Regions from separate parts of the Alcanivorax sp. IL3 genome, predicted to be linked through region 4. Evidence: predicted binding sites of a transcription regulator. Region 4 holds the regulator's gene; each other region holds the start of a gene.
The links. The regulator PhoB, encoded in region 4, activates phosphate uptake and scavenging genes when phosphate is short. The targets are predictions, from matches to a motif close to TGTCATANNNNTGTCANA.
Positions count from the first base shown of each region.

Region 1 (5,911 bases), 480 kb from region 4:
GCCGGCCAGAGGCCAGTTTTTCCCGCAATTCGTCTTCCTGGATGATTTCATCCGCACCGCGGGAAATGAGCGCCAGTTGTTCGTCCACCGTGGCCATGCCTACCTCTATACTGTCCGGGTACCGTTAACACAGGAATAAAGCCCCTGCGAGAAAGCCGGTTATTGTAGCACTTGAACGCGGCCAGAGAAGGCAGGTATCTTTGCAGGTCAGTTTTCGCTGTGCCTCCCGGGCACGACCGGCTTTTTACCCAACCAGGTCCTTCACACTCTCCATGAAAGAACTTTTATCCTCTGCTGGCAGGCTGGTGCGCCAGTTCCCCCGCACCCATTTACTGCTGAGCATGGTTTTGCTGGGCGGCGTCATCCTTATTGCTCTTAGCCCTGACAGCCCCCCGGAACAACCCAGACAACAGGCCAAGACGATTTCCCTACCGGCCAAACCGGCCAGCAAACCCGAGCCCCAGCCGCAAGCCCCACAGGCACCAGAGTGGCAAATCCTGACCGTACAAGCCGGTGACAGCCTGTCCTCGCTGCTGCAACCGCTGGGCGTCGGCGCCGGCCAGGTATTTGCCCTGATCAACAGCGACGACAAGCTGCAACGGCTGACCAAGATCCGCCCCGGCGAAACCCTCCAGGTCACCGTGGATAACGACAACCGACTGACTCAGGTGCAGTACCACCCCTCCAAAGTGGAAACGCTCACTGCCCGCCTCAGGGGCGGCGGCTGGGAAACCCGCCTGAGCCAGCGCGAATACCAGAAGCAGACCCGCTTTGCCGAGGCGGACATCACTGACTCCCTGTTTCTGGCCGGCGCAGCTGCCGGCATCAGCGACAAGCTCACCATGCAGCTGGCCAACCTGTTTGCCTGGGACGTGGATTTCGTCCTCGATATTCGCCGGGGCGATCGGTTCCGCATTATTTATGAAGAGCTGTATCTGGATGGCGAGAAAGTCGGCGAGGGCGACATCCTGATGGCCGAGTTCTGGAATCAGGACCGCCACCTGACCGCCTTCCGCTACGAAACCCGGTCCGGCGATGTGGAATACCTGGATATCAAGGGCGACTCCATGCGCAAGGAGTTCATCCGCACCCCGGTAGCTTTCTCCCGAATCAGTTCCCGCTTCAACCTGAGCCGCAAACACCCGGTACTCAACCGGATTCGCGCCCACAAGGGCATCGACTATGCAGCCCCGTCCGGCACCCCGATCAAGGCCGCCGGCGACGGCAAGGTGATCTTTGCCGGAGTAAAGGGCGGCTACGGCAACGTGATCATCCTCAAACACGGCCAGATCTACACCACCCTCTACGCACACATGCGCGGCTTCGCCAGGGGCATCCGCGTAGGAAAACGGGTCAAACAGAGCCAGACCATTGGCTATGTGGGCGCCTCCGGCCTCGCCACCGGGCCGCACCTCCATTACGAATTCCGCATTAACGGCTCTCACCGCAATCCACTCACCGTGCCCCTGCCCAAGGCGCGGGGCATCAACGACAATGAGCGTTCGGAGTTTCTGATTGCCGCCAATCGCCTCAAGGCCCAGATGACCCTGTTCGCCGAGGCCTCAACCCTGGCCAGCAGCGATGTCCTCTGACATCCGCAGCGATTACCTAATTGGTCTGATGACCGGCACCAGCGTGGATGGCATCGACGCGGTGCTGACCCGGATCGGTGACGGACATTTCTCCCTGCAGGCCACCCTTAACCAGCCGCTGCCCGACCCTCTGCAAGACGCGGTGCTGGCCCTCTGTCAGCCCGGCGACAACGAAATTGACCGGGCCGGCGCCGTCAGCCGCCAACTCTCCCTATGCTATGCACAGGCCTGCCAGACCCTGCTGGAACAGACCGGCCTGAAGCCACAGCAGATCCGCGCCATTGGCTGCCACGGCCAGACAGTTCGCCACCGGCCCGGCGAAAACGGCTTCAGTCTGCAGCTGGGCTGCCCGGATACCCTGGCAGTGGAAACCGGCATCACCGTGGTGAGCAATTTCCGCAACAAGGACATGGCACTGGGCGGCCAGGGTGCACCCCTGGTCCCGCCCTTCCACCAACAACTGTTTGCCCGACCCGGCCAGCGCCGCGCCATTGCCAACATCGGCGGCATGGCCAACGTGACCCTGCTGGACGGCAACACCCTGCTGGGCGGTTTCGATACAGGGCCGGGTAATGTACTGATGGATCTCTGGACCCGGCAGCACCGCCAGCAACCCTTCGACCGCAACGGTGACTGGGCCGCTGGAGGCGAGCCAGACCCGAGGCTACTGGCAAAGCTGCTGGATGATCCCTACTTCCGGCTGCCACCCCCCAAGAGCACCGGCCGCGAGCTTTTCCATGCAGACTGGCTGAAACCACACCTGCCAGGCCACAGTGAACCTCAACAGGTTCAGGCCACCCTGGCCGAGCTGACCGCCCGCAGCATCAGCGACGCGCTGGCGGATTTCGCCCCACAGCAGCTGCTGGTCTGCGGCGGCGGCGCCCACAACCTCCACCTGCTGGCACGGCTACAGCATCATCTGGAAATTCCGGTGATCAGCACCGAAAGCGAAGGCCTTCACCCGGACTGGGTAGAAGCCGCCGCCTTTGCCTGGCTGGCATGGGCACGGCTGGAAGGACAGTGCGGAAATGCGCCGGTGGTCACCGGGGCGTCCAGGGAAACCATTCTGGGCCAGGTCACCCTGCCCTGAAAGGCGAAGAGCAGCCGCTCATTACCTCGCCACCCCCCCCCCGTAGGAGCGGCGCTTGAGCCGCGAACCATTCGGCCTTTATCGCAAGCAGGTTCGCGGCTCAAACGCCGCTCCTACGGGGAGGTATAGAAAAATGTGCGGACCTATGGCCAGGGCGGAAGAGGATCGTCGAGAGGAGGGAGAACTAAACCAGCCAGAGCGCAAACATGGCACAGCTGATACCCAGGGTGGCGCCGGCGAGGATATCGCTGGGGTAGTGCACGCCCAGCAGCACCCGTGACAGCCCCACCATCACCGCCAGACCCAGGGCCAGCAGCATCACCGGCGGATAGAATACGCAGAGCAGGGATGCCATCACAAAGGCAGCGGCGGTATGGCCGGAGGGAAAGCTAAAGCGGTCTGCCGGCTGGATAAAGGCAGACAGGCTTTCCAGCGCATCCGCTGGCCGTGGTCGTTTGATCAGGTGCTTCAGCAGTACGAACAGCGGCACTTCCAGCGCGTAGGCGGCCATGGCGGTAAGGGCAAACTCGCTGCCCCCCTGCCGATCCATCCACCAGATCAGCAGTGTCAGGGCCACATAGAAGGGCCCATCACCGAGCCGGGACACCAGGCGGGCCATGCGGGCACGACGGGCGGCCTGGGGCTGCTGAAGCAACCAGCACATGGCACGGGTATCCGCGGCGGTCATTCTTTGAAATGTGGGTTTCGTAGTCATCATGGGGACAGTGTCACCCACGAAAACGACGGAAAGTTGATCAAATGGTGAATGTTTTGTGACAGCAGGAGATGCAACAAGCAAGACGCATCATGCTGCAGGACGGGCCTATTGTGTACTAGGGCGAGCGAGAAGGTCCGGCGTCAGACGGAGAAGGAAGACCCGCAACCGCAGGTAGTGGCCGCATTGGGGTTGCTGACCACAAAGCGCGAGCCCATCAGCCCCTTCTCGTAGTCGACCTGGGAACCATCCAGATACTGGATGCTCATGGCATCGACCAGCAGGGTAACGCCTTCCTTTTCAACGATGGTGTCGTCGTCGTTGACCGCCTCATCAAAGGTGAAGCCGTAGGAAAAACCGGCACAGCCTCCCCCCGTGATATACACGCGCAGCTTGAGTTGCGGATTGCCTTCGTCGTCACGCAGTTCCTTGACCTTGGCGGCGGCGGCATCGGTGAATGAGATCGGGGCGGTTTCGGTCATACTCTCGCTAGCAACGGATGGCGGATTGGCCCGTGGCCGGAACGGCCTACGGGCTGATTATGTTCCAGTACCCGACTAAAACAGTCAAGAATTATTCAGCTGCCGCAGCCTTGGTCGCGGTCTTGCCGGCATTCTTGCCAGTGGCATCCGGTGCCGGCAGGTTGCGACGCTCATCGTCCAGCCGCACCAGCTTGCCGTTTACCCGGGCCCCCATGACCATTTCGATCATCAGGTAATAGACATTCCCTTCCACGGCGGCTTTCTCGGCCAGCTCCAGATTCTCGGTGGCGTGCACATCCCCTTCCACACGACCGTTGATGATGACATTGGGCACCTGAATCTCCCCTTTGACCACCCCGGTCTCACCAATAATCAGACGGCCACCGTCCTTGCCCACACTGATATTGCCTTCCACGGTGCCTTGCACGTGCAGGCCACCAGTGAATTCGATATCGCCCCGAACCGTGGCGCTGGGCGCGACCAGGGTGTGGTTACGATAATCCTGGGACGAACCGGATGTACTACCTGTTGCGGATTTCTTGTCTCGGCCAAGCACGGGTCTCTCCTACTGCCATTTTACGGTTTTTTGTATCTGGTAACGGTTTCTGCCGCCGCTCTCAGCTTCTACGTCCACGGCTTCCAGCTCCACCCCTTCCGGTACCTGAAAGCGGCCACTCAGCTCCTGAAAGTAACGAAACCGGAAGCGCGTCTCACTGCCATCTTCCAGCCAGTCGGTTCCATTCCGGGAAAAAGACTCCCCCTCGCGACTGCCACGCAGGGTGAGACTGATGTCGCCGGACAGATAATTACGGTTATCTCCTGCCTGCACCAGCACCACCCGGTAACGGTAAAAGCCGTTTTCATCATCCGGCTGCAGCACCATTTTTTCAATCTGCAGCCCTTCGCTTGCGCCCGGGGCCATGACGCTCTTGTAAAACACCACCGCCTCTTCCAGCTCGGCAGCCTGATCACGCAGGGATTTTATCTCCTGGCGCAGGGTCTCCCGAGCCTCCCGGGTAACTTCGGTATCGGTGCGGTACAGAGCCAGCTCATTGCGGGCCGCTTCCAACTCACGCTTGGTGCTCTTCAGATCGCTGCGCAGGCGCTGGTTGGCCGCAGAAGTATCCAGGGCGCCACTGCTACCGGTCCAGAAACCGCCGGCAAACAGCACTACGGCGAGGATCAACAGGGCTACGGTCCACAACCGGCGGCGTTTTTTCTGGCGGGACGGGCTCACCGGCATCAACATCACATCATCAATGCCTGCCCGGCTTTTCGGTTTGCGCGCCATATCAGGGCATCAGCGGAACGACTGCGAGTCCCGCCCCTTCATCCAGCCCGAACATGATATTCATGGCCTGCACCGCCTGTCCGGAGGCACCCTTGACCAGATTGTCGATCACCGACAGTACTACAATCACGTTCTCGCCCCGGGGCTGGTGCAAGGCAATCCGGCAGGTGTTAGCGCCTTTCACGAAACGGGTCTCCGGGTGGCTACCCAACGGCATCACATCCACAAAGGGCTCATTGGCGTAACGAGCCTCGTAGGCCGCCTGGATCTCTTCCAGGGACGGCGATTGGTCGTTGAGCTGCCCATAGAGGGTGGCGTGAATACCGCGAATCATGGGAATCAGGTGCGGCACAAAGGTGGCCCTGACCGGCCCACCGGCGATATCCGCCAAACCTTGTTTGATTTCCGGCAGGTGACGGTGACCACTGGCGCCATAGGCCTTGTAGCTCTCGCCGGCTTCCGCCAGCAGCATCGGCACCTTGGCACCCTTGCCGCCACCACTGGCCCCACTGGCCGCGTTGGCAATCAGTTGCTCCGGCTTGATCCAGCCGTTTTCCAGCAACGGCAGGTAGCCCAGCTGGATGGCAGTGGGATAGCAGCCGGCACAGGCCACCAGTCGCGCATCACGCAGCTTTTCCCGGTTCACTTCCGGCAGGCCGTACACCGCGTCCGCCAGCAATTCCGGGCACGCGTGCGGTTCGCCGTACCAGTCGCTCCACAATTCATGGTCACGCAGCCGGA
Region 1 is NZ_CP179931.1:780,398-786,308, reverse strand. Features, by position in the region: gene tyrS (tyrosine--tRNA ligase) at 1-97, opposite strand, end outside; gene ACMG4M_RS03650 (OapA family protein) at 273-1,592, shown strand; gene ACMG4M_RS03645 (anhydro-N-acetylmuramic acid kinase) at 1,582-2,682, shown strand; gene ACMG4M_RS03640 (phosphatase PAP2 family protein) at 2,867-3,346, opposite strand; gene erpA (iron-sulfur cluster insertion protein ErpA) at 3,541-3,879, opposite strand; gene ACMG4M_RS03630 (bactofilin family protein) at 3,971-4,435, opposite strand; gene ACMG4M_RS03625 (DUF6776 family protein) at 4,445-5,170, opposite strand; gene argC (N-acetyl-gamma-glutamyl-phosphate reductase) at 5,172-5,911, opposite strand, start outside.
Region 1: the regulator PhoB is predicted to act here: its motif matches at 3,444-3,461, upstream of ACMG4M_RS03640 (phosphatase PAP2 family protein).

Region 2 (5,911 bases), 1.8 Mb from region 4:
TGACCCCCGTGGCCATGGCCAATGCCCGTACCGCACCCTATGGCGAAGCCGCCGAGGCAGTGCTGCAACAATTTCCACTTCCGGATTCGGTGACCCTGGTACAGGCAGAGAATGTGGCGCAGAGCTATCACTTTGCCCATAGTGGCGCCGCAGAGGCTGCCTTTGTGGGGTTAAGCCAGGTCCAGGACCAGGGAGGGCGACAGTGGCGTATTCCCGACGCGCTCTATCCACTAATACGTCAGCAGGGTGGTGTGCTGAGGGGTATGCCTGCAGCACAGCATTTCTACGATTTTCTGTTTTCTGGCGAGGCTCAGGAAATGATACGCAGTCTGGGTTATCGCACCGATGAGGTCGCCGATGATGTTGAGTGATGGCGACTGGCTGGCCCTGTGGGTCGGGGTCAAACTGGCGGTGGTTACCACCCTCATCCTGCTTGTGGTATGTACGCCGCTGGCCTGGTGGCTGGCCCGGCGTCGCTTGCCGGGGCAGGCGCTACTGGAAGCCTTGCTGGCACTGCCCCTGGTGTTGCCGCCGTCGGTATTGGGGTTTTATCTTCTGATCGGGCTGGGACCGAGTGGCCCGGGCGGCTGGCTGGCGCAATGGGGCGGTGCCCGCTCTCTGGCGTTCAGCTTTACCGGCCTGGTGATCGGTTCGCTGGTCTATTCGCTGCCCTTTGTTCTGCAACCTCTCAAGAATGCCTTTGCGGCCATTGAGCCACGGCAACTGGATATGGCGGCGGTCTCTGGGGCCCGTCCCATGGACCGTTTTTTCTCGCTGGTGATTCCCCAGGCCCGACATGGCTATGCCAGTGCTGTGATTCTCGGTATTGCCCATACCCTCGGGGAATTTGGTGTGGTGCTGATGATCGGCGGCAGCCTGGCCGGGGAAACCCGGGTGGCCTCAGTGGCTCTCTATGAGCATGTAGAGGCCGGGGACTACGCCAGTGCGCATCGGTTGGCGGCGGTGCTGTTGGTGGCGTCGGTGTTAATGCTGTGGGCCCTGTTTCGCTGGCAACGCAAGCAGAACACCGGGGTGATGCCATGAGTCTGGCATTCTCCCTGTCCGGCCAGGTGGGGTCGTGCCGTTTGCAGGCGCAGGCGCAGCTTGCTGCCAATGGTGTGACGGTCCTGTTCGGCCCTTCCGGGTCCGGTAAAAGTACGTTGTTGCGAATGCTGGCCGGGCTTCAGGATTGCGATGGCGAGATTCGCTTCGGTGACCAGCTCTGGCAAACCGACGACGTCACGCTGCCGCCCTGGCAGCGCCCCCTGGGCATGATGTTTCAGGAGCCGACCCTGTTTCGCCATTTGAGTGTGCGCGGCAATCTGGACTATGTGGTGAAACGTCGGGGAGCAGCATGGGACCTGGACAGCGTGGTAAGTCAGGCGCGTATTGAGGATTTGCTGGGGCGTTCCGTGGAGACACTTTCCGGGGGTGAGGCTCAGCGGGTGGCGCTGGCTCGAGCGTTACTGGCCGGGCCGCAACTACTGTTACTGGATGAACCCCTGTCAGCTCTGGATCACGGCCACAAGCAGGAATTGCTGAAGATGATCAGCGATATCGCCAGGAAGGTGCCGGTGATTTATGTCACCCATGATCTGGATGAGTTGCTGACCCTGTCGCGACAGGTCTGGCTGATGGAGCAGGGACGCATCGTGGCCAGAGGCAAGGCTCACGAAGAACTGGCACGGCTGGATGGCCCGTTGGCCCAGCGTGGCGATGCCACGGCCTTGCTGTACGGTGAACTGGGAGATTACGACAACCGGGATCATCTGCAGGCGGTGACCGTTGCACAACAGACATTCTGGCTACCGGCGGCGCAGCCGGTGTCTGGCGAAGAGCCGGTACGCCTTCGCATTGCCGCCCGGGATGTGAGCCTGTGCCGCCAGGCGCCGCAGGATTCCAGCATTCTTAATATCCATCCGGTGCAGGTGGCAGCCTTGCGCGAAGTAGGGCCGGGACAGGCTGTGGTACAGCTGGCTCTGGGGGATCAGCGTTTGCTCGCCCGCATCTCCAGCCGCTCCGCCCGGGAGCTTGAGGTGTTCCCCGGTGCGCGGCTTTATGCGCAGGTGAAGGCGGTGGCGTTGGGATAAGCTACAAGCTATAACGCGAGCATGGGTTTGCGTGTTTTCAACGCAAGAGGCCGCTCCCAAACTTTGGGCGCGGCCTCTTGCTCTCAAAATAAACAGAACCTTCAATCGCGTTGTAGCTTGCAGCTAGAGGCTATTCTCCTCCCGCCTGGCTGCGCCAGTCTGCGGCCAGGCCGAAGCGTAGTTCGCCGGTGGTGATGGTGCTGGTGCCGGAGAAGAAGAACATGGCCACGGTGATGATCTGCAGGCTGAGAATAACCCCCGGTGACCAGAGGGCTCCCAGGCCGGCAGCAAGATCCGCCGCCAGGCCCCCATGGGCAGGCAGGATCAGACTGATGGCAATCCCATAGAGCGCGGCCAGCAACGCCATCATCTGGTATACCGAGAACAGTCTGCTGCCGCCACGATAGTCCGCCCGCAACGTTTCCGAATATACCCGCCACAACTGACTTCCTACCAGGCTCAGGGCAAAGGCCAGGGCAAATTGGCTGTGGAAGAAGAGGGCACTACAGACCAGCGCGAGCGCGGTATAAACCACACAGGTGACCGCCTGGATGGGGATCACTTTTACCGCTTCCATTTCCCCGGCAAAGGCAATCTTCTTGGTCTTGCCGATAAACACATGATTCAGGGTACAGAACAGGCGTTGGGCCCAGCGCGGTGAATGGCGCAGGGCCTTGCCGTAGCAACAGCCGAAGCTGATACAGGCCAGCCGTCCAATGCCTTCACCCAGTACATAGGCAATCGACATGGCGGCCAGCATGGGCAGAATCGGTAAGGCAGTCTGCCACCAGTGCTGGCTGGCCAGGTCCGCCAGCCACAGGAACAGCGGGGCGATAATAATGCCGACAAAGCTGGCACCGCCGACGGTGAAGCCATGGCGGTTTTTTTCCACCACGGTGGCAATGATCTTGGCGGCGGGCAGGCAGATTGCCAGTATCCCGAGGGTCAGCAGCAGTGCCGTGCCCAGCGACACACCGGCGGAAGCAGTCAGCAGAATAAAGCAGGTAACGCCGAGCCCGCCGGCGATACCGGTAAAGAGCCCGTAGAAGGTCAGGTTCAAACCCTGCCAGGAGCCGTCATGGTTTTTTTTCAGCGGTAACGAAGCCACGAATTGCCAGCGCTCTTCCGGCAGATGACGGAACAGAAAGCGAAAGCCTGCCCCGAAGATCAGGGCGCACCCCAACAGAAACAAATCCACAGCCATAGCGAGCTCCTTCAGCGGTAGCGTCAGGACCGAGCATGCGGCTGTATCAGTGCGGATCAATGACAGGTGGGTGACGGTTGCATGAAGGTGAAACGCGGCATCAGCCAACATGCGAGGAAGCGCGGACAATGCTTGAATAACGCGAGAGAGAAATGCTTAACGGATGTGCTGCGGGTTAATCTCGATTGCGCAAAAAACACTCGGCGGCTTGCACGATCAGTTCGGTGACGGAGCGGTCTTCCATCAGGGCCTGCATTTTCAGGCGTTTGTGCAGATCGGCGGGTATATCGGCAGTGAGCCGGCGGTAGCCATCACGCACGGCTCCCGGGCGCTGCGGCTTCGCGGCTTTCTTCGGACCGGGTTTACGAGCGGCACCGTTACGCTTGCGGGGGCGCTGCTGCTCTTCAATAGTGACGAAATCGATCTGTTCCATGGGTGCTGCAATGAGGCCGGCGAAGACAGTCGCCAGATTACTGGAAAGTGCTGCAAATAGACAGGATTGGCAGTTAATTTTATAGTGCAAAACCTTGATTAAAAAAGCGTTGTCGCAAAGGCAACGATAAGAACAGGGGTTGGGGGAGAGGATGGAAAATGTGGATGTCCTGATCATCGGCAGCGGCTTTGGCGGCTCGGTGATGGCCTGCCGGATGGCGGAGAAGGGAAGTCGGGTGGTGGTGTTGGAACGGGGGCGGCGCTGGTTGTCGGACGATTACCCATCGGTGTCCCAGCGCGATTGGTTCTGGGATGAAGACGAACCGGAAAAACAGAACGGCTGGATCGATTTTCGCTACTTCGGCGACATGAGTGTTGCCATGGGCGCTGGGGTGGGCGGTGGCTCCCTGATCTACGCCAATGTCAGCATTGAGGCCAAGCCGGAGGCCTTTGCCCAGGGGTGGCCGGAGGCCATCGATTACGTCACGCTCAAGCCCCATTACACTACCACTGGCGTCATGCTCAATGTGCAGGAACTGCCGGGCAATCAATGGACCCCGCGAACCCATCTGATGAAGGAAGGGGCTGACGCCGTCGGGGCCGGTGACCGGTTTCGTATTGTGCCCCAGGCGATCACCTTTGATCCCGACTGGAGCCCACAACGGGATGATCCATACTCCTATGGCCACAGCCAGACCTGGGTAAACCCTCAGGGCAAAACCCAGGGCACCTGCGTGCATTGTGGTAACTGCGATCTGGGCTGCCCGGTGCAGGCCAAGAATACCCTGGATCTGAATTACTTGGCGGCGGCGGAGAATGCCGGTGCTGATGTCCGTCCCCTGCATCATGTGCGCACCATTCGTGCCCTGGAAGGCGGCGGTTATGAAGTGCTGGCCAGGGACCTGTACAGCCATTGCTGGCGCCGTTTCAAGGCGGAAAAGGTGATCGTGGCTGCCGGTTCCATGGGCTCTACGGAACTGTTACTGCGCTGCCGGGATCAGTACAAGACCCTGCCGAAACTGAGTCGCAAGCTTGGCCACAACTGGTCCTGCAATGGTGACTTCGCCACCATGGCATTTTATGAGGAGCGCCAGATTTCTCCCACACGGGGGCCGACCATTACCAGCGCCATTGATTACCTGGATGGTGAAGATGGTGGCGCTCGTTATTTTGTGGAAGATGGCGGCGTGCCCGATATTCTCGGCAGCTGGATGGAGCGACTGGGCAAGGATCCCCGCTTCGCCAATACTCGGCTGGGTGCTGCCATGCTCAAGTATGGAGAGAGCAGTGATCCCTTTGCCAGGATGATGCCCTGGTTCGGGCAGGCCATGGACGATCCCGGTGGCCGTTTCTATCTGGGCCGTCGCTGGTACTGGCCCTGGAAGAAAGACCGCTTGAAACTGGATTGGGACTATCGCAAGGCGGAAAAGGCGGTACAGGGCCTGGCAGACCGCCATCTGTCGCTGACCGCTGCGACCGGCGGTGATCCGATGACGCCGGCCACCTGGGACTGGTTCAAGGATTTGGTGACCCCGCACCCGCTGGGCGGCTGCAATATGGCAGATTCTGTGGAGCAGGGCGTGGTAGACCACCGGGGAGAAGTTTTCAACTATCCCAATCTGTTTGTGATTGATGGCGCCATGGTGCCACGGGCGCTGGGTTTGAACCCGTCACGGACCATCGCCGCACTGGCCGAGTATGCCGCCAGTGAAATGGGTTGAGGTTCGCTTCATGCCACATACTTTATGCGAGACGGAACACCGTGCATTTTGCGGGTTTTCAGCAAGACAGGCGTGCTGCTCATTGGCGGCTACGATACCTTGGTAGTCAGTAGAGAATCAGAGAGGAATCCATAATGGCCGATGCCCGTTTCCATATCGTCTTTACCGGTCAGCTGGTGAAAGGGTCGGACCTTGCGACGGTAAAAAGCAACCTGGGAAAAATCTTCAAGATGGATGCCGCCCGGGTGGAGAAATTGTTTTCCGGGCAGCCGGTGGTGTTAAAGAAAGATGCCGACCAGGCCACCGCCATGAAATTCCGCGCAGTGCTGAAACAGGCCGGCGCAGAGTGTGAACTGCGGCCGGTAGCCGATCCCGTCCAGGCATCCGCTGGTGCATCTGCGCCGGCACCCGAATCCCGCGCAGCGTCTCCGGCCCCGGACAGTCGCGAACCGACAGAACCCTCG
Region 2 is NZ_CP179931.1:2,090,255-2,096,165, reverse strand. Features, by position in the region: gene modA (molybdate ABC transporter substrate-binding protein) at 1-371, shown strand, start outside; gene modB (molybdate ABC transporter permease subunit) at 361-1,044, shown strand; gene modC (molybdenum ABC transporter ATP-binding protein) at 1,041-2,090, shown strand; gene ACMG4M_RS09765 (prolipoprotein diacylglyceryl transferase family protein) at 2,221-3,294, opposite strand; gene ACMG4M_RS09760 (hypothetical protein) at 3,470-3,727, opposite strand; gene ACMG4M_RS09755 (GMC oxidoreductase) at 3,879-5,447, shown strand; gene ACMG4M_RS09750 (hypothetical protein) at 5,582-5,911, shown strand, end outside.
Region 2: the regulator PhoB is predicted to act here: its motif matches at 3,353-3,370, upstream of ACMG4M_RS09765 (prolipoprotein diacylglyceryl transferase family protein).

Region 3 (5,911 bases), 870 kb from region 4:
TGGAAGACCCGGAGGGCGCGGCCTGAAGGGCCCATCTGCTGCGCTTTGTCGCTAGGAAAGGGAACCACCCTGTCCGTCGCGACAAAACACAACAGCTACACCCTTCAGGCCACGCTGAGCACGCAAGGAGTTATCCAGAGGCTCCCAAGCCGCCTATGTTGCGTCAGGGCCCTCCGGGAATAAAGATGTGATGCACGCTAATCTTGTTAAAAATGCGTTTTTTTGCGGTTGTCATGGCCAACGCGAATGTGCTCAGGCATAAAAGGCGATACCGTTCGGCAGTTATGAAGGAGCCACAGTGGATAACAGTGTCAATACGCCCCTGAGAGATGATGTGCGTTTACTGGGGGACTTGCTGGGCCAGTGTCTGCGTCAGCAAGCCGGTGACGATCTCTATCAGACCATCGAAACCATCCGCAAAGCCTCGGTGGCTACCCGCGGCGAGCAGGGAACTGCATTGTCTTCCCTGCGTGATCTGCTCTCGCCTCTGGATGACGCCACCCTGCTGGAAGTGGCGCGGGCCTTCAGCCAGTTTCTCAATTTGAGCAACATTGCCGAACAGCATCACCGTGAACGTCTGCACCGTCAGCATCAGCGTTACCCCGGAGATCCCGGTGGTGATCAGGGTATCGCCAATGTGCTGCAGCGCCTGCAGGAGGAGCAGATCAGCGCTGACGTGATCGACGGCACTCTGCAAGACCTGTCCGTGGAGCTGGTGCTCACTGCCCACCCCACCGAAGTGACCCGCCGCACCCTGATCCGCAAATACGACCAGATGGCGGACCTGCTCGGCGAACTGGACCGGCCGGATCTGACCGATGACGAACTGGCCTTTCGTCGCGAGAAGCTCTACCGCCTGATCCTGGCCGCGTGGAGCACCGATGAGATTCGCCGCGAACGGCCCACCCCGGTAGACGAAGCCAAGTGGGGCTTCGCCACCATCGAGCAGTCCCTGTGGCAGGCGGTACCGGAAATGGTGCGGCAACTGGAGCGGGAGCTGGCCGAGCAGGGCCTGCCCCAGCCGCCGGCGGACTGGGCGCCGGTGAAGCTGGCCTCCTGGATGGGCGGCGACCGGGACGGCAACCCCAATGTGACCGCGCCGGTGACCCGGGAAGTGTTGCTGCTGGCCCGCTGGATGGCCGCGGACCTGTACCTGCGTGACGTGGAAAACCTGCTGGCGGACCTGTCCATGGAAGCGGCCAGTGAGGAATTGCTGGCGGCAACCGGCCCCAGCCATGAGCCTTACCGGGTGATTCTCCGCCAGGTGCGCCAGAGACTGAAGCTCACCCGACGGCAGATGGAAGCTCAGGTAGAAAATCAGCCGGTGCCTGAAGGCGAGGGGTTCCTGCGCCGTGAGCAATTACTGGCGCCCCTGCAACTGATCGACCGCTCCCTGCGCGATGTCGGCCTGGGCGATATCGCCGATGGCGACCTGAAAAACACCCTGCGCCGCCTCAATTGCTTCGGCATTACCCTGTTGCGGCTGGATATCCGCCAGGAATCCACTCGCCATCGCGATGCCGTGGATGCGGTCACCCGTTATCTGGAACTGGGCAGCTATGCGGACTGGCCGGAGGCGCGCAAGCAGGCGTTTCTGGTGGAGGAGCTCCAGGCTCGCCGTCCACTGATTGATGACAGCTTCCACGCCAGTGAGGCATGCAGCGACGAGGTGGCAGAAGTGCTGGCCACCTGCCGAGTGATTGCCGAGCAGGGCAGTGAAGGGCTGGGCGCCTATGTGATCTCCATGGCCCGTGCCCCCTCGGATGTGCTGGCAGTGATGCTGCTGCAGAAGATCGCCGGGGTCAGCGAGCCCATGCGTGTGGTGCCGTTGTTTGAAACCCTGGATGACCTGGACAACGCCGAGGACACCATGTCGGCCCTGCTGGCGGTGCCGTTTTACCGGCAGCGGGTGGCCGGGGGCCAGGAAGTGATGATTGGCTATTCCGACTCCGCCAAGGATGCCGGTTTTCTTGGTGCCGCCTGGGCCCAGTATCGGTCCCAGGAAAAGCTCACCGCCCTGTTTGCCGAACATGACATTCCGCTGACTCTGTTCCATGGCCGTGGTGGTTCTATCTCCCGGGGTGGCTCGCCCACCCGCATGGCGCTGCTGTCCCAGCCACCGGGCTCCGTGGCCGGGCGCATTCGCGTCACTGAACAGGGCGAGGTGATCCGCTTCAAGTACGGCCGCCCGGCGGTGGCCGTGTTCAACCTGGCGCAATATGTGGCTGCCACCCTGGAAGCGACCCTGTTGCCACCCCGGGCGGCCAAGCCGCAATGGCGGGAACAGATGCAGACCCTGACGGATGTCTCCGTGGCCGGGTATCGCAGCGTGGTCCAGGAAGAACCGGAACTGGTGCGCTACCTGCGCACGGTGACCCCGGAAACCGAGCTGTCCCGGCTGTCCCTGGGCAGTCGCCCGGCCCGCCGCAAGCAGGATGCCGGCATCAGCTCCCTGCGGGCCATCCCCTGGGTGTTCGCCTGGACCCAGATTCGGCTGATGCTTCCTGCCTGGCTGGGTACGGGTGCTGCACTGGAGGCTGCCCAAGCGGACCCGGCGCAAAACGGCACCGTGCAGGAAATGGTGGGCGAGTGGCCGTTCTTTCAGGGCGTGGTGGATATGCTCGAGATGGTGTTAGCCAAGGCGGACCTGCGCGTGGCGGCCTGGTACGAGCAACGGCTGGCCGGGGATGACGTTGATCTGGCCCGGTTGGGTGAAGTGTTACGCGAGCGGCTCACTGGCACGGTGAATGCCCTGTCTGCCCTCACCGGACGTGAAGACCTGCTGGATAACAATCCGGTGATGCGCTGGTCCATCCGGGTCCGCGACCCTTACACGGATCCCCTGCACCTTCTCCAGGCGGAGCTGATGGCGCGCCTGCGCCAGCAGGACGGCGATAAAGTCCTGGAGAGTGCCTTGATGGTGACCATCGCCGGTATTGCAGCGGGGCTTCGCAACACGGGGTAAACGCCTGGCTACGAAGCCGCCGTAGGAGCGGCGCTCTCTGTGCCCTGCGGGTATGAGCCGCGAAACCGAGCCTGGGCGAGGAAAAGGGCTTGCGTATTGCTCCGGTCTCTCTAGAGAGATCTGTCGAGCGTGGAAATGCCTGATCGCCCTTCGGCCGATTTCCTCGCTACGCGAGGTTCGCGGCTCATACCCGCAGGGCACAGAGAGCGCCGCTCCTACGGGAGCTTTCCCTCTTTCACTTGCACATGGCTGCCATCACAAACCGGCCCCTTGCCGCTGTGTTTGCAGCCGCAGAAGAACACGATCTTGTCCCGTGGGGCGGTGTAGGCCACCGGGGTGATGTCGGTGCCTTTGTGGCTGCCATCACAGTAAGGCTGGTTTTTGCTGCGGCCGCAGGCACACCAGAACACCTTTTCCCCTTTCTTGACCGGCAGAGGGTAGGGCTGCCGGGAAACAGTGACAGGCTTGTCCATAGGGCCTCTCCTTTTCACAAACGGCCGGAGTGTTGGGCGGTGGCGACGTGCTACCTGCATTGCTGCGCAATCGCCTCTCTATATTCAACTCGGAATTTCACTCCTCACTTTTGCTCGTGGCTTCTTGCGTTTCAGCAACCACAGCGCCACTTCCGCGCAACTATTAACTATTAACTGCTTTTACCCCTTGTCGCACAACTGTCACTCAAGCGTCACTACTGTGCCACGTCCACTGGCGAAACTGCCCGAAACTGCCAGTGGAGTACACTATGCTTGCGCAAGCCGCAGGAAAGATCAAAGCCCTTAGCCCCCACCTAAGAGGGGCCCTGGCCAAGCCGTTTACGGCCACTGCCGATATTCTCCGTTTCCCGCGGGACATGGCGGCGGATGTGGAAAGTGCCGGGCGCTTCAGTGCCTACTTCACCCGTTCCCGGCGGGAAATCATCAAGGTCCAGCGTCTACGCTACCGTATTTTCTCCCAGGAATACGGCGCCAGTTTCAGCGCTCCCTTCGGGCTGGATCGGGACCGCTTTGATAAGCACTGTCTGCACCTGGTGGTGCGCGATAACCAGAGCGGCGAGATCGTCGGGTACACCCGGGTGTTGCCCGGCGAACGTCTGCATCGCACCGGCGGTTTCTACTCCAGCGGCGAATTCGATCTGTCCATGCTGCGCCATCTGGATGGCCGGGTGGCAGAGATCGGCCGCACCTGCATTCATCCCGCCCACCGCAGCGGTGCCGTGATCACCGTGCTGTGGGCGCGGTTGGCCCAATACATGCTCGAAAACGATGTGCGCTACCTGCTGGGCTGCGCCAGCATTGCCCTGAGCGAGGGCTACAACGTGGCCGCTATTCAGCAGCGCATCAACCAGCGTCACCTGAGCGAGCCGGCAATGCGGGTGCAGCCGCATCTGCGTCTGGAGCGCCTGCCGGGCCAGGCCGCCGACGACAACGTGAAAATGCCGCCGCTGCTCAAGGCCTACCTGCGCATGGGGGCCCGGGTGTGTGGCGAGCCCTGCTGGGACCCGGATTTCAACTGCCTGGATTTCTTCGTGCTGATGGCGGTGGATGACCTGCCGGCCCGCTATGTGCAGCACTTCCTGCAGCCGGCCCAGGCGGTTTAGGAACGGGGAACGGTGGGTGGCTCGAGGAGCGGCGCTTGAGCCGCGAAGATGGCAGGTGTGTCGCAAGTACATTCGCGGCTCATACCCGCAGGGCACAGAGAGCGCCGCTCCTACGGGGTCTATACGATTCGGCCCAGGCTCTGAACTATGAGTGAAATGAATGATAGCGTCAGCGTCAGTCCTGATATGCAAAGCGGCCTCTGGCCGCAATTGCGCCGGATATTGAGGGTTGCCCGCATCGTGCTCTATCTGCTGTGGGGCTTTGTGCTGGCATTTCTGCTGGGGGCGTTCTGGTCACCGTATCGGCCCGTGGTGCTGGCGGCCAAGCAGCGCTGGTGCCGGCACTTTCTGCGTATCCTCGGGGTGGAGCTGACAGTCACGGGTACTGCGGTCGAGACTCCGGTGTTTCTGGTCAGCAACCATGTTTCCTGGCTGGATATCCCGTTGATCGCCAGCCAACGCCACCTGTATTTCTTGTCCAAGGCGGAAGTGGGTGATTGGCCGTTAATCGGCACCCTGGCCCGGGCCATGGGTACCCTGTTCATCAAGCGAGGCAGCGGCGAGTCCAGTCGCAAGGCCCGGGAAATTGGTGATCGACTGAAGCAGGGTCACACGGTGCTGGTGTTCCCGGAGGGCACCACCACCGACGGCACCGGCCTGCGCCGTTTCTTTCCGCAGCTGTTCGATGCGCCGCTGATGGCCAATGTGCCAGTACAACCCCTGGCGGTGCGCTACCTGGACGACAGAGGCGCCCCGGATGCCGCCATGGCCTTTATCGGCGACGACGAATTCCACCACCACCTGTGGGCCATGCTACTGCGCAACCGCATCCGCGTGCGACTGCATTTCTGCGAACCGGTATCGGCACAAGGTACGGATCGGAAGGGGCTGTGTGAGGGGGCGTGGGGGAAGGTGGCGGAGCAGTTGACAGTTGATAGTGGACAGTTGACAGCTCGCGGTTGATTCTTGTCCTTGTTTGCAATGCTTGAGGCCGCGCTCAGTATTTAGGTGCGGCCTCCTGGCTTTTCAAGCTGGGGAAGGTTTTCGCGTTTTTCGCTATCAACTATCAACTGTCCACTGTCAACTGTATTCCTCCTCCCTGTTATCTGGCGCCAGACCTTTAAGCTCGGATACCATGTCCTTTTACTCACAAGGACCTCCCCCAGCCATGACCCGCGCCAGCGATCTGAAAAAATCCGATGTTATCGAAGCCAACGGTACTCTTTACGCGATCCGTCAGATCGAGGTGCAGTCCCCCTCGGCCCGGGGGGCGGCGACGCTGTATCGGGTGAAGGCCAGTGCGGTAGGGGGTGGGCCCAAGTTCGAGGAGCGTTACAAGGGGGATGACG
Region 3 is NZ_CP179931.1:1,169,471-1,175,381, forward strand. Features, by position in the region: gene ppc (phosphoenolpyruvate carboxylase) at 299-2,965, shown strand; gene ACMG4M_RS05595 (CDGSH iron-sulfur domain-containing protein) at 3,181-3,438, opposite strand; gene ACMG4M_RS05600 (GNAT family N-acetyltransferase) at 3,708-4,562, shown strand; gene ACMG4M_RS05605 (lysophospholipid acyltransferase family protein) at 4,710-5,525, shown strand; gene yeiP (elongation factor P-like protein YeiP) at 5,731-5,911, shown strand, end outside.
Region 3: the regulator PhoB is predicted to act here: its motif matches at 3,627-3,644, upstream of ACMG4M_RS05595 (CDGSH iron-sulfur domain-containing protein).

Region 4 (5,911 bases):
ACGGGCGGAGGCCATCAGCGGCAGCACGTAGGGCAGCACGTGACCCTGCACTTCAGCGCAGTCGCCCAGGGCGTAGATATCCTCAGCGCTGGTCTGCAGAGTCTTATCGGTGATGATGCCACGGTTGATGGCCAGGCCGGCTTCCTTGGCCAGGGCAATACGCGGACGCAGGCCGATAGCGGACAGCACCACGTCGGACTCGATACGGGTGCCGTCGGACAGCTCGGTGATCAGCTGATTGTTATCACCGTGGTTCACCGCCTGGGCCAGAGGACCAAACTGGAAGGTCACGCCCAGATCCGCCAGACCCCGGCCGACTGCCGCAGATGCCGGCTCGGGCAGTAGCAGCGGCAGGCAGCGCCCCTGGGGCTCCACCAGAGTCACCTCATAACCACCGTTGGACAGATCGTTGGCAAATTCACAGCCGATCAGGCCACCACCCAGAATGGTGACTTTCTTTGCCCCCTTCAGGGCGGTGCGGAATTTGCCGTAGTCCATCAGATCGTTGACGGAGAACACATCGCCCACAGCATCGCCTTCCAGCGGCGGGGTCCAGGTATCAGCCCCCAACGCCAGCACCAGCTTGCTGTAGTCCAGGTGGTCGTCCGGCAGCAGTACACGCTTGCCGGAGGGGTCGATTTCCGCCACATGCACGTCGGTGCGCACTTCCACATTGAACTGCTCGGCAACCTTTTCCGGCGTGGCCATGCACAGGTCATCAGCGGTTTTTTCCTTGGTAAAACCGGCGGACAGCATGGGCTTGGAATAGTTACGGCCGTCGTCGCTGGTGATCACAACGATGGGCGTTTCCTTGTCCAGCTTGCGGAATTCCTTGACGGTATTAAAGCCGGCAAGGCCGGAACCGATGATGACGATAGGTTGCATGAACAGTCCTTAATTAATCAGTGAACGGGCGGAATGACTGTGTGGCCAGAGCGTAACGGCTCAGATTTCCACCATTTCGAAATCGTCCTTGCCCACGCCACAATCCGGGCAGACCCAGTCTTCCGGCACATCATCCCAGGCCGTACCGGGGGCAATACCCTCATCGGGCAGACCTTCGGCTTCGTCATAGATGAAACCGCACACTACGCATTCCCACTTCTTCATCGTGAACCTCGTCGAATTGGAGTAAGTACTCGCTTACTCTGCTACATACAGGGTGTATCTCGGGGGGCGATAACCTATCGGCGCACGCCCGAAAAATCAATGACATTGGGCACTGGCACGCATTGGCGCCGGGGTCCATTTGCCTGGCCCAAGGCCATTATCGCTTGCCGGCAAGCGCTCGCAGACCGGCGCGCTGCTGACTTGCCCTGAGTCACTGCTTGCGCCATAGTCCTGCGGCCTGCGATGTTGAGAGACCCATGCTGCCTGCCGCCCTGCATCCTGACAGCCTTTGGCGCCCGCTGGAACAGCTGGTGCTGCCGCCCCGTATCCGTGAGTGGATGGCGGATCCGGCGTCCCTGACCCTGCGTCTGAAGCGCCACGGCCAGTTCCGGGTGGAGCCTGGCTACCACGCCATCAGCTTTCCCCGAGCCGACGAACGGCAACTGCTGGACCTGGCTCCCCGGCGGGCGGCACTGATCCGCGAGGTCACTCTGCTGCTGGACGACACCCCGGTGGTGGCCGCCCGCAGCGTTCTGCCCCTGACCAGCCTCACCGGCGCCAATCGCTCCCTGGGCCATATGGGTAGCCGCTCCCTGGGCCTGGAACTCTACAAACGCCCCACCTGCCTGCGCGACCAGGTCTGGGCTCGCCTTGGAAGCCCTGCAGAAGCCATGCCAGTGTGCTGGGGGCGCCAGTCCCGTTTCATCAAACGCGGTGAGCCGTTGCTGGTAGCAGAATACTTTCTGCCGGCACTGTGGGAGAAGGTGGGCGCTACTAGCGTTTCTTCACTGCTGTAGGAGCACCTCTTGAGGTGCGAACCGAGCGTAGCGAGGAAATGGTTTTCACCGCAGTCACCCTGCCTGGAGGGAGAGTCGGTTCAAATCTGAGAGTTATCGCGACCATTCGAGGCTTCGCACCTCAAGAGGTGCTCCTACAAGGCGCCTTGAAACTTTCCACTTTCAACTTGAAACTTAACCCCGCCCCTGACAACCGGATGTCCCATGTTTGCCTTCGTTGAACAGCGCTACCCCCAAGCCTGGCCCTATATACAGCTGATGCGACTGGATCGCCCCATCGGTACGCTGCTGCTGCTGTGGCCCACCCTGTGGGCGGTGTGGATTGCCGGTAATGGCACGCCGAGCCTGAAAACCGTGCTGATCTTCATTCTCGGGGTGATCATCATGCGTGCCGCCGGCTGCGTGATTAACGACTTTGCCGACCGGGATTTCGATGGTGACGTGGAACGCACCAAAGGTCGCCCACTGGCCACCGGTGCCATCAGCGCCAAGAAAGCCCTGGCCCTGTTCTGTGGACTGGGGCTGCTGGCCTTTGTGCTGGTGCTGTTCCTCAACGAGCTGACCTTCTGGTTGTCCTTCGGTGGCCTCGGGCTTGCTGTTCTTTACCCCTTCACCAAACGCTTCACCTTCATGCCGCAACTGTTTCTGGGCGCCGCCTTCAGCTGGGCCATCCCCATGGCATTTGCCGCCGAAACCGGGGCAGTGCCGGAAATCGCCTGGCTATTGTATGTGGCCAACCTGGTGTGGACTGTGGCCTACGACACCGAATACGCCATGTGCGACCGGGAAGACGACCTGAAACTGGGCATCAAGAGCACCGCCATCCTGTTCGGCGATGCGGACCGGCTGATGATCGCCATCCTCCAGGGTCTGACTCTGCTGGCGCTGATCATGGTGGGACAACGGCTGGACTTCTCTTGGCCCTGGTACGTGGGCCTGGGCGGCATGACCCTGAGCTTCCTGTTCCAGCACAGTCTGATCCGCTACCGGGAACGCTGGCCCAGCTTCCACGCTTTTCTCAATAACCACTGGGCCGGAGCGTGCGTGTTTGTCGGGTTATATTTCCAGTATCTTTGAGTGGCAAGCTACAAGCTTCGAGTTGCAACGCGACATAGGGTAATGCCACTCGTTAGCCGTGATGACCCGCGCTGAGATTTTTTCTGTTTTTCCTCAGCAGCGCGAAGTGCCGTATCCATCCATCGGCACATGCCCTGAATTGGTGTTATAGCTCGCCTCTTGCTTTTCCCCCAAAAATCCGCCCAACTTGTCATACGAATGTCACAAAAAAGCAATCTAATAGGGCAACATAGATAGACAGGCAAGGAAGGAAAGCCATGTCCCGTAACCGTATTTTGATTGTTGACGACGAGCCCGCTATTCGGGAAATGGTGGCCGTTGCCTTGGAGCTGGCTGATTTTGATGTGCTGGAGGCAGAAAATGCCCAGCGCGGCCACGAAATTATTGTCGATGAACGCCCGGATCTGGTGCTGCTGGACTGGATGCTGCCGTCGATCACCGGCATTGAGCTGGCCCGCCGCCTCAAGCGTGATGAGACCACCAACGAGATCCCCATCATCATGCTCACCGCCAAGAGCGAAGAGGACAACAAGATCCAGGGCCTGGATGTGGGCGCCGACGACTACATCACCAAGCCATTTTCCACCCGCGAGCTGATTTCCCGCATCAAGGCGGTACTGCGCCGGGCTTCCAGCACGGCGGCGGACAAGGCCATTGAAGTGGAAGGTCTCTGCCTGGATCCGGTCAGCCACCGCATCAGCGCCGACGACGAGCCCGTGGACATGGGCCCGACGGAATACCGTCTGCTGGAATTCTTCATGAGCCACCAGGAACGGGCCTACTCGCGCACCCAGTTACTGGATCAGGTGTGGGGCGCCAACGTGTATGTGGAAGACCGCACCATTGATGTGCATATCCGTCGCCTGCGCAAGGCCCTGGCCCCCTTCGGCTACGACCGTTTTATCCAGACGGTACGCGGCACCGGCTACCGTTTTTCAGTAAAATCCGCCAAGGCAGGCTGAACCGATCCGGTCTGCGCTACGCATTGCGCGCAATCAGAAGAGGTGGTGCAATGCGAGTCGGTTACGATTAATGCACCCACGTAGCCGCAACGGGGCGGTGGAAGCGAGATCATGAAAGCCAGTCTGGCCAAGGAAGTAAATCGCATTGTCGGCCTGTTACTGCTGGCCGCTCTGGCGGCGTTAGCGGTGGGCAACATCTGGCCACTGCTGGCAGGCATGCTGGGCTATATCATCTGGAGCACCCGGCAGTTGTTTGGCCTGTACAGCTGGCTGGTGCGCGATGACCATACCGAGCCACCGGACAGCACCGGCCTCTGGGGCGAGTTCTACACTCGCCTTGAACACCTTTTCCAGAAAGAACGCCGCGCCCAGGAAAACCTGCAAGGCATCATTCACCGCGCCCAACAATCAGTGAATGCCCTGGAAGATGTGGTCATCCTCATCGATCAACACGGCTACCTGGAGTACTGGAACCAGGCCGCAGAACACTATATGGGTTTCAATGCCCGCCAGGACCTGGGCCAACCGCTCACCAACCTGATCCGCCATCCGAAATTTACCGAATACCTTAGCCAGGGAGATTTTCGTGACGCCCTGGAAATTCCCTCGCCGGTAGACGACAACCGCATCCTGCAATTTCGCGTCACCGAGTTTGGTGTGGGCGAACAGTTGATGATGGCCCGGGACGTGACCCGGCTCCATCACCTGGAACAGATGCGCAAGGATTTCGTGGCCAACGTGAGCCACGAACTGAAAACCCCGCTGACCGTGCTCAAGGGTTACCTTGAAACCCTGCTTGATACCGTACCGGAAGAACAGTCGCGCCTGCGCCGGGCGCTCACCCAGATGGACAACCAGTCCAACCGCATGGAAGCTCTGGTCTCGGATCTGCTGTTGTTGGCCCGACTGGAAGGCACCGACGCGGACAACCTGAGCCAGGCGGTACCGGTCCACGGCATGCTCAAACGCATGCGCGAAAATGCCCTCGCACTCAGCGCCGACAAGGCCCACAGCATCGAGCTGGACGTGACCGAAGAGGCCCGCCTGATCGCCAACCCGGCAGAGCTGGAAAGCGCGTTCGGCAACCTGATCACCAATGCGGTGAAATACACTCCCGCCGGTGGCCAGATCCAGATTCGCTGGTGGCAGGATGAACGCGGCGCGCATCTGGCAGTGAGCGACAACGGCGTCGGCATTGATCCGGCCCACATTCCGCGCCTCACCGAACGCTTCTATCGCCCGGATAACAGCCGCGTCACCGAGACCGGCGGCACCGGTCTGGGCCTGGCCATCGTCAAGCACGTGATGATCCGCCACAACGGCAAACTGGAAATCAAGAGCGAACTGGGCAAGGGCAGCGTCTTTACCTGTCATTTCCCGGCGGATCGGTTGGTGAGTAAACCCACGGCGGTGGCGGGGTAAAAAGCCAGCGTAGGAGCGCCGCTTGAGGCGCGAACCGAGCGAGCGAGGCAGCAACCCAAAGGCGATGTCCTCGCCGAGGCTCGGTTCGCGCCTCAAGCGGCGCTCCTACAGCTGCCTCTAGCCACAACGAACAAACGGCGATGCCCATGAAAAAAATCTGCGTCTATTGCGGCTCCAGCCCCGGTGAGGGAAACGACTATATTCAAGCCGCTGAGGGTCTCGCCAAAGAATTGGTTGCCCGCAACCTTGGCCTTGTCTATGGCGGGGCCAGCGTGGGCGTCATGGGAGCCATCGCCAATGCGGTCATGCAGCAGGGCGGTGAAGTGATCGGCATTATTCCTGATGCATTAATGCGCAAGGAGATCGGCAACGATCACCTCACCGAATTGCGTGTGGTGGGTTCCATGCACGAGCGCAAGGCTGCCATGGCTGATTGTTCTGACGGCTTTATCGCCTTGCCCGGCGGCATGGGTACGCTGGAGGAAATTTTTGAAATTCTTACCTGGGCGCAACTGGGCTTTCACCACAAACCCTGCGCCCTGT
Region 4 is NZ_CP179931.1:298,067-303,977, reverse strand. Features, by position in the region: gene ACMG4M_RS01475 (NAD(P)/FAD-dependent oxidoreductase) at 1-885, opposite strand, end outside; gene rd (rubredoxin) at 946-1,110, opposite strand; gene ACMG4M_RS01465 (chorismate--pyruvate lyase family protein) at 1,368-1,907, shown strand; gene ubiA (4-hydroxybenzoate octaprenyltransferase) at 2,112-2,984, shown strand; gene phoB (phosphate regulon transcriptional regulator PhoB) at 3,242-3,946, shown strand; gene phoR (phosphate regulon sensor histidine kinase PhoR) at 4,058-5,368, shown strand; gene ACMG4M_RS01445 (TIGR00730 family Rossman fold protein) at 5,515-5,911, shown strand, end outside.